Regions from separate parts of the Actinomadura sp. NPDC047616 genome, predicted to be linked through region 1. Evidence: predicted binding sites of a transcription regulator. Region 1 holds the regulator's gene; the other holds the start of a gene.
The links. The regulator HrcA, encoded in region 1, represses chaperone genes, less so after heat shock. The targets are predictions, from matches to a motif close to TTGGCACTCTCNNNNNGAGAGTGCCAA.
Positions count from the first base shown of each region.

Region 2: a site for HrcA is predicted at 1,542-1,568, ahead of ABZ801_RS16080 (FmdB family zinc ribbon protein). Genes of this name have one in related genera too.

Region 1 covers NZ_JBEYTB010000003.1:119,658-123,064, forward strand. Annotated here, with positions in the region: gene dnaJ (molecular chaperone DnaJ) at 18-1,154, opposite strand; gene hrcA (heat-inducible transcriptional repressor HrcA) at 1,155-2,171, opposite strand; gene ABZ801_RS08185 (DUF3097 domain-containing protein) at 2,380-3,216, shown strand; gene ABZ801_RS08190 (DUF4870 domain-containing protein) at 3,330-3,407, shown strand, end outside.
Region 2 covers NZ_JBEYTB010000006.1:87,976-91,382, forward strand. Annotated here, with positions in the region: gene ABZ801_RS16075 (MMPL family transporter) at 1-457, opposite strand, end outside; gene ABZ801_RS16080 (FmdB family zinc ribbon protein) at 1,162-1,506, opposite strand; gene ABZ801_RS16085 (potassium/proton antiporter) at 1,647-3,131, opposite strand; gene ABZ801_RS16090 (2-hydroxyacid dehydrogenase) at 3,366-3,407, opposite strand, start outside.

The DNA.
Region 1 (3,407 bases):
TCGGGCGGGGTTCCGTCCTACTGGTTGAACACGTCGCGCAGCCGTGAGAACACGCTGCGCTGCCCGGGGGCGAACTTGCCGGGCGGACGCTCCTCGCCTCGCAGCTCGGCCAGGCGGCGCAGCAGCTCCTCCTGCTCGTCGTCGAGCTTGGACGGCGTCTCGACGTTGACGTGGATGAGCAGGTCGCCGCGGCCGCTCTCGTTCAGGTGCCGCACGCCCCGCCCGTACAGGGTGATGACCTGCCCGGACTGCGTGCCGGGCTTGATGTCGACCTCCTCGGCACCGTCCAGCGTGTCGATGGTGACGCTGGTGCCGAGGGCCGCCGCGGTCATCGGGATCTGCACGGTGCAGTGCAGGTCGTCGCCCTCCCGCTCGAAGATCGGGTGCGGCTTCTCGACGATCTCCAGGAACAGGTCTCCGGGCGGGCCGCCGCCCGGGCCGACCTCGCCCTCCCCGGCCAGCTGGATGTGGATGCCGTTCTCCACGCCCGCCGGGATCTTGACCTTGACGGTGCGGCGGGTGCGGACCCGGCCGTCGCCCGAGCACTCCGGGCACGGGGTGCGGATCACGCTGCCGAAGCCGCCGCAGCGCGGGCACGGCCGCGAGGTCATCACCTGGCCGAGGAACGAGCGCTGCACCTGCTGCACCTCACCGCGGCCCATGCAGGTGTCGCAGGTCTCCGGGTGGGTGCCGGGCGCGCAGCCCGAGCCCTCGCAGGTGGTGCACACCACGGCGGTGTCGATCGTCAGCTCGCGCGTGGTGCCGAAGGCGGTCTCGGCCAGGTCCAGCTCGACGCGCAGCGTGGCGTTGCGGCCGCGCCGGGCGCGGGTGCGCGGGCCACGCGAGGTCGCCGTGCCGAAGAAGGCGTCCATGATGTCGCTGAACGGGAAGCCGGCGCCGCCGAACGGCCCGGCCCCGCCCGCGCCCGAACCCGCGGCCGCGAACGGGTCCACGCCCAGGTCGTACATCTCGCGCTTCTTGGGGTCGGAGAGCACCTCGTACGCCTGGGTGATCTCCTTGAACCGCTCCTGGGTCTCCGGATCGGGGTTGACGTCCGGATGCAGCTCGCGCGCGAGCCGCCGGTACGCCTTCTTGATCTCGTCCGGGCTCGCGTCGCGGCGGACCCCCAGGGTCGCGTAGTAGTCGTTGGCCACTTACGACCCCGCCAGGATCTGTCCAACGTAGCGTGCCACTGCCCGTACCGCTCCCATCGTGCTGGGGTAGTCCATGCGTGTCGGCCCGAGCACTCCGAGCCGAGCCAGGGTCCTGTCCCCGACGCCGTAGTCGGCCGCGACCACCGAGGTGAAGCGCAGCCCCTCGTCGGGGTTCTCCGTGCCGATCCGCACGGTAACAGAAGACGAGGACTCGCCGACCTCGCCGAGCAGGCGCATCAGCACCACCTGTTCCTCCAGGGCCTCCAGGACCTCGCGCAGGCTCTGCGAGAAGTCCACGGCCGCCAGGTTGGCGGCGCCGGCGAACACGATCTTCTCGTCGTGCTTCTCGACCAGCGTCTCCAGCAGCACCGACAGTACCGCCGCGGCGACCGGCCGGTCGTCCACCGCCACCTTCTCCGGGAGGTCGGCCACGGCGTTCGGCACCTCGCCGAGCCCGCAGCCGTCCAGGCAGGTGTTGAGCAACGCCCGCAGGTGCCCGACGGTGTCCTCGGAGACGTCGCGCGGCGTCTCGATGACCCGCTGCTCGACCCGGCCGGTGTTGGTGATCAGGACCAGCAGCAGCCGGTGCGAGGCCACCGGGACCAGTTCCACGTGCCGCACCGTCGAGCGGGTCAGCGACGGGTACTGCACCACGGCGACCTGGCGGGTCAGCTGGGCCAGCAGCCGTACCGTCCGGCCCACCACGTCGTCGAGGTCGTAGGCGCCGCTGAGGAACGTCTCGATGGCGCGCCGCTCGGCCGACGACAGCGGCTTGATCGTCGACAGCCGGTCGACGAACAGCCGGTAGCCCTTGTCGGTGGGCACCCGGCCCGCGCTGGTGTGGGGCTGGGTGATGTACCCCTGCTCCTCCAGCACGGCCATGTCGTTGCGGATCGTCGCCGGGGACACTCCGAGGTTGTGCCGGTCGGCCAGCGACTTGGACCCGACCGGCTCGTTGGTGGAGACGTAGTCCTCGACAATGGCGCGCAGGACCGCCAGCTTCCGGTCGTCGAGCACGTGGTCACCTCCCCTGCCCCCGTACTGGCACTCCATACTTCCGAGTGCCAAGTGTACGGCCCGGCGGGCACCGGCTGGAGTGCCTGGCGCGGCCGGAAGCAGCCCCGGGGCGTTCCCAGGGCCGTGCCCCTGGCCGGTCGCGGCCTCCCGGGGGGCGCGCCACGCCGAAGGACGTGCGCGAACGGTGCCGGGGCGAGCAGTGCGGTTAATGTGCGGATCCGTGTGGAGTAAGGACTACGGAAACGACGTCCTGGCAGGCGACTGGCGGCGGCCCCGCAAGGGGCAGATCCCCGAGATCCCGGCCGAACGCGACCTGGTGGTGGAGGACCCGGACAGCGGCTTCTGCGGCGCCGTGGTCGGCTGCGACAAGTTCGGCGTGACGCTGGAGGACCGGTTCGGCAAGCGCCGGGTGTTCCCGTTGACCAAGGCGGGGTTCCTGCTGGACGGCAAGCCCGTCACGCTCGTCAGGCCCGCCCAGGCCTCGCAGGGCCCGCGGGCCCCGGCGCGCTCCGCCTCCGGGTCCATCGCGGTGAGCGGCCTGCGCGCGCGTGTGGCCAAGGAGAGCCGCATCTACGTGGAGGGCGTGCACGACGCCGAGCTGGTGGAGAAGATCTGGGGCCACGACCTGCGGGTGGAGGGTGTGGTCGTGGAGTACCTGGAGGGCGTGGACGACCTGCCCGCCATCGTGGGGGAGTTCGCGCCCGGCCCGGAACGCCGCCTGGGCGTGCTCGTCGACCACCTGGTGGAGGGTTCCAAGGAGAGCCGGATCGCCACGCGGGTGCGCTCCCCCCACGTCCTGGTGACCGGCCACCCGTTCGTCGACATCTGGCAGGCCGTCAAGCCCCGCGCCGTGGGAATCAGGGCCTGGCCGGACGTCCCGCGCGGCGTACCTTGGAAGGAAGGCGTGCTCGCTGCTCTGGGTTGGGGGGACGACGTGGGCGAGGGATGGCGGCGCATCCTCGGTTCCGTGAACTCCTATACGGACCTGGAACCTGAGCTGCTCGGGCGCGTCGAAGAAATCATCGACTTCGTAACGGCCCCCTAGCGCCTCAAGGCCGTTCCGCGGCCTTGCCAGGCGTCCTTGCCCCCGATCCCTCGTCCCCACTTCCTTGTCCCAGCCCCGCAGCCCTCACCGCAGGCGACCACGAGGAGCAGGCCATGACGCACGGGCACCCCGGCCAGCCGGGATACGACCCGCCCAACCACGGGCAGCAGCCGGGCTACGGCCAGTCCCAG
Region 2 (3,407 bases), on a different contig from region 1:
CGTCGACGGCCTTGACGACGTCGACGTCGGTGAGCGGCACGAGGGTCTGCAGGGCCTTGCCGTCCTGGCTGGGGAACGGCCCCTGGGGGCGCTGCGCGCCCGGCAGCCCGGCGAACGCCGCGGCGTCGGACCGGGCCTTGGCCTGGTCGGCGGCGGTGATGCCGGACGGCCGCTCGTAGACGATCACGGCGAGCATCGTCTCGTCGTCGCGGAACCGTTCCTGCAGCTTGACGACCTGTGTGGACTCGGCGCCGCCGGGCAGCCAGGAGGCGGCGTCGTTCTCCTCGACGTCACCGAGCCGGCCGGCGAGCGGACCGAGGGCGGCCAGCAGCACGACCCAGAAGGCCAGCACGACCCACTTGGCGCGCCGCCCGGCGATGATCCCGGCGAGGCGGCGGGCGGGTCCGGGGCCGGGGCCGCCGGGTTCGGGGGGACGAGCGTCGGGGGGTGCGCTCATGGTTTCTCCTGGAAGAGTCGAGATATGTCGCGTCAGCGGATCACGGTCAGAATGTCTCGCGTTTGGAGAGTTGTCAAGTACTATCGCGAGTTCTCGGCCGAGGGGCGGACGGGCGGACGTCCCGGGTGCCGGCCGGGCGCTGCGTCGGACGGTTCTCCGCTGGACCTGGCCATCGTCCGCAGTGGAAACGAAGGCGGTCGTCCCGCGCTGGATGGGAGTGGCGCTACCTCCGCAGAAGCACGCCTCCGCCCCGTCCTACTTCGCCAGACGTAGGGGACGGGGGCGGAGGGTGCCGTCGCCCACGCATGAGGATGCGGGCAGGGGACGGCGGCACTGCGCAGAGGAGGAGGAAAGACGTGCCTAGAGCCCATGCTGCTCTGCCACCGTGACCAGCGTGGCCGGCACGGCGGGACGGGGCGTCAGGTGGGTGGGGAGAAACGCCGCCGCACGTGGGGGCGGCTCAACGCGGCTACGCCTCGCGGATGAGGCCGCATCCGTCCGCTGTACGAGGCGTCGTCAAACGTGACGAGCGCCTGGGGACGGGCAGGCGATGACGCCGGCGACAGGCCGCTTCCGGTCAGAAGCCGGAGGGCGCGCCGGCGGGAGAGAAAAGGAAAGCGAGGACGTCCGAAGGACCATGGGCGGCGGGTGCGGCTCCTGGGAACCGGCCATGATCCTTCGGATCGGGTACGTCCGCGGACCGGTCAGGCGACCTTGCTCGACGACGAGGAGGACGAGGACGAGCTCGACGACGAGCTCGACGAAGAGGACGAGCCGTTCGAGCCCGACGACTCGGACGTGCTCGAGGGGGAGCTCTTCGAGCCGTTCGACCCCGAGCCGTTGGAGGAGCTGCGGGTCGAGGACGAGCCGGAGCCGCGGCTGTCGGTCCGGTAGAAGCCGGAGCCCTTGAAGATGATGCCCGCGGCGGAGAAGACCTTGCGAAGCCTGCCGTCGCACGCCGGGCAGTCCGTCAGCGCGGCGTCGCTGAACTTCTGCACGACCTCCAGAGGCTCGCCGCACTCGGTGCAAACGTACTGATACGTCGGCACGGTTCCTCCTCGCTGACTCAGCCCGGTTGCGCGGGCTGGCACTCACCTAGAACGACTGCTAATGGTACCCATGCGTAGAACACGATTTGCGCGCGGCCTGTTCCCACAGGTCGCGAGCCCCGGTGGCCAGGGGGAGCCGGCTATGTCCCCGTCTCGCCGAACCAACCGGCCAGCTTGCCGCGGCGGCTGACGGCCCGCAGACGGCGCTCCGTGGCCTCCCGTACGGCCGCGGTCGTGACCACAAGCATCGTGTCGCCCGCCTGCAGCGCCGTCGTCGGCTCGGGGACGAAGCTGGCCCCATCCCGCACGATCAGCGTGATGGAGGCGCCCTGCGGCAGCCGCAGCTCGAAGATCTCCACGCCGTTCAGCAGCGAGTCGTGGGGGACCCGGACCTCCAGCAGGTCGGCGTGCAGTTCCTCCAGCGGGGCGGCCTCGACGTCCAGCTCGCGGGCCTGTTCGTCGCTCTTCAGACGGCACAGGCGGGCCGCCAGCGGCAGCGTCGGCCCCTGCAGCAGGGTGAACACCACGACGATGGTGAAGACGATGGAGAAGAGCCGGTCGGCGCCCGCCACGTCCTCCACCATCGGGATGGTCGCCAGCACGATCGGCACGGCGCCGCGTAGGCCCGCCCAGGAGGCGAACGTCTTCTCGCCCAGCGACAGCCCGAATCCCGCCGTCGACAGCAGCACCGACACGGGGCGGGCCACCAGCAGCAGGACGAATCCGGCCACCAGAGCGGGAACGATCTGCGCGGGCAGTTCCTCGGGGGAGGCCAGCAGCCCCAGCATCACGAACAGGCCGATCTGGGCCAGCCAGGCGATTCCCTCGGCGAACCCCCGGGTGGCGGGACGGTGCGGAAGGCGTGCGTTGCCCAGCACCAACGCGCTGACGTACACGGCCATGAAGCCGCTGGCGTGCAGAAGGGTCGCGGCCCCGTAGGAACCGATCGACAACGACAACACCGCGATGGGGTAAAGACCGGATGCGGGCAGGGCGACCCGGCGAAGCGCGTACGCCCCCAGCCAGCCGATGACGCATCCCATGACGGCGCCCGCGGTCAGCTCGTACACCATGATGCCGCCCAGTTCCGCCGGGTTGGGCGCGCCGGTGTGGGTGCTGAGCCAGACGACGACGATGACGACGGGTGCGTCGTTGAATCCGGACTCGGCCTCCAGCAGTCCGGCGAGCCGGGACGGTAGCGGCAGACGGCGCAGCACGGAGAACACCGCGGCGGCGTCCGTGGGGCCCAGTACGGCCCCCAGCAGGAACGCCAGGCGCCAGTCCATGTCCAGGAGCCAGTGCGCGGCGACCGCCACGATGATCACGCTGATGAGGGTGCCGAGCGTGGAGACGGCCAGCGCGGCGGGTACGGACGGCCGTACGTTGCGCCAGTTGGTGGTGATGCCGCCCTCGGCCAGGATCAGGACCAGCGCGGCCAGCCCCAGCACCTCCGCCAGTTCGGCGTTGTCGAAGCGCAGGCCGATGGGCCCGGACTCGCCGAGGAACAGGCCGATGCCCATGTACGCCAGGAGGGTCGGCAAGCCCGCCCGGTGGGACAGCCGGACCGCGAGGATCGCTATGAGTACAAGTGTCGCGCCGAAGAGTAGCCAGAGGTCGAGCCGCACATCCCTCCCCTGCGGGGTCGCGAAGTTGAGATCGTTCGCGATCCTACCGATTTATGTGCTTCACACACACATTCGTTTTGGGGCGGCCCAGAAGCCGGGGGCCGGGACGTGCCCCAACCGGCCTGTGTACTGCCCTGGAGGCCGTCTCTTAACCGGCTCTTGGGACGATCCGTCCCGGGACGTGAACCAGGCCATCAGCGCCGCCAACGCCGTCAGCCGTGAGCGACGTCAGCGTCAGCGCCGTCTGACCAGCGGCTCCACGGCGTTCACGACGTT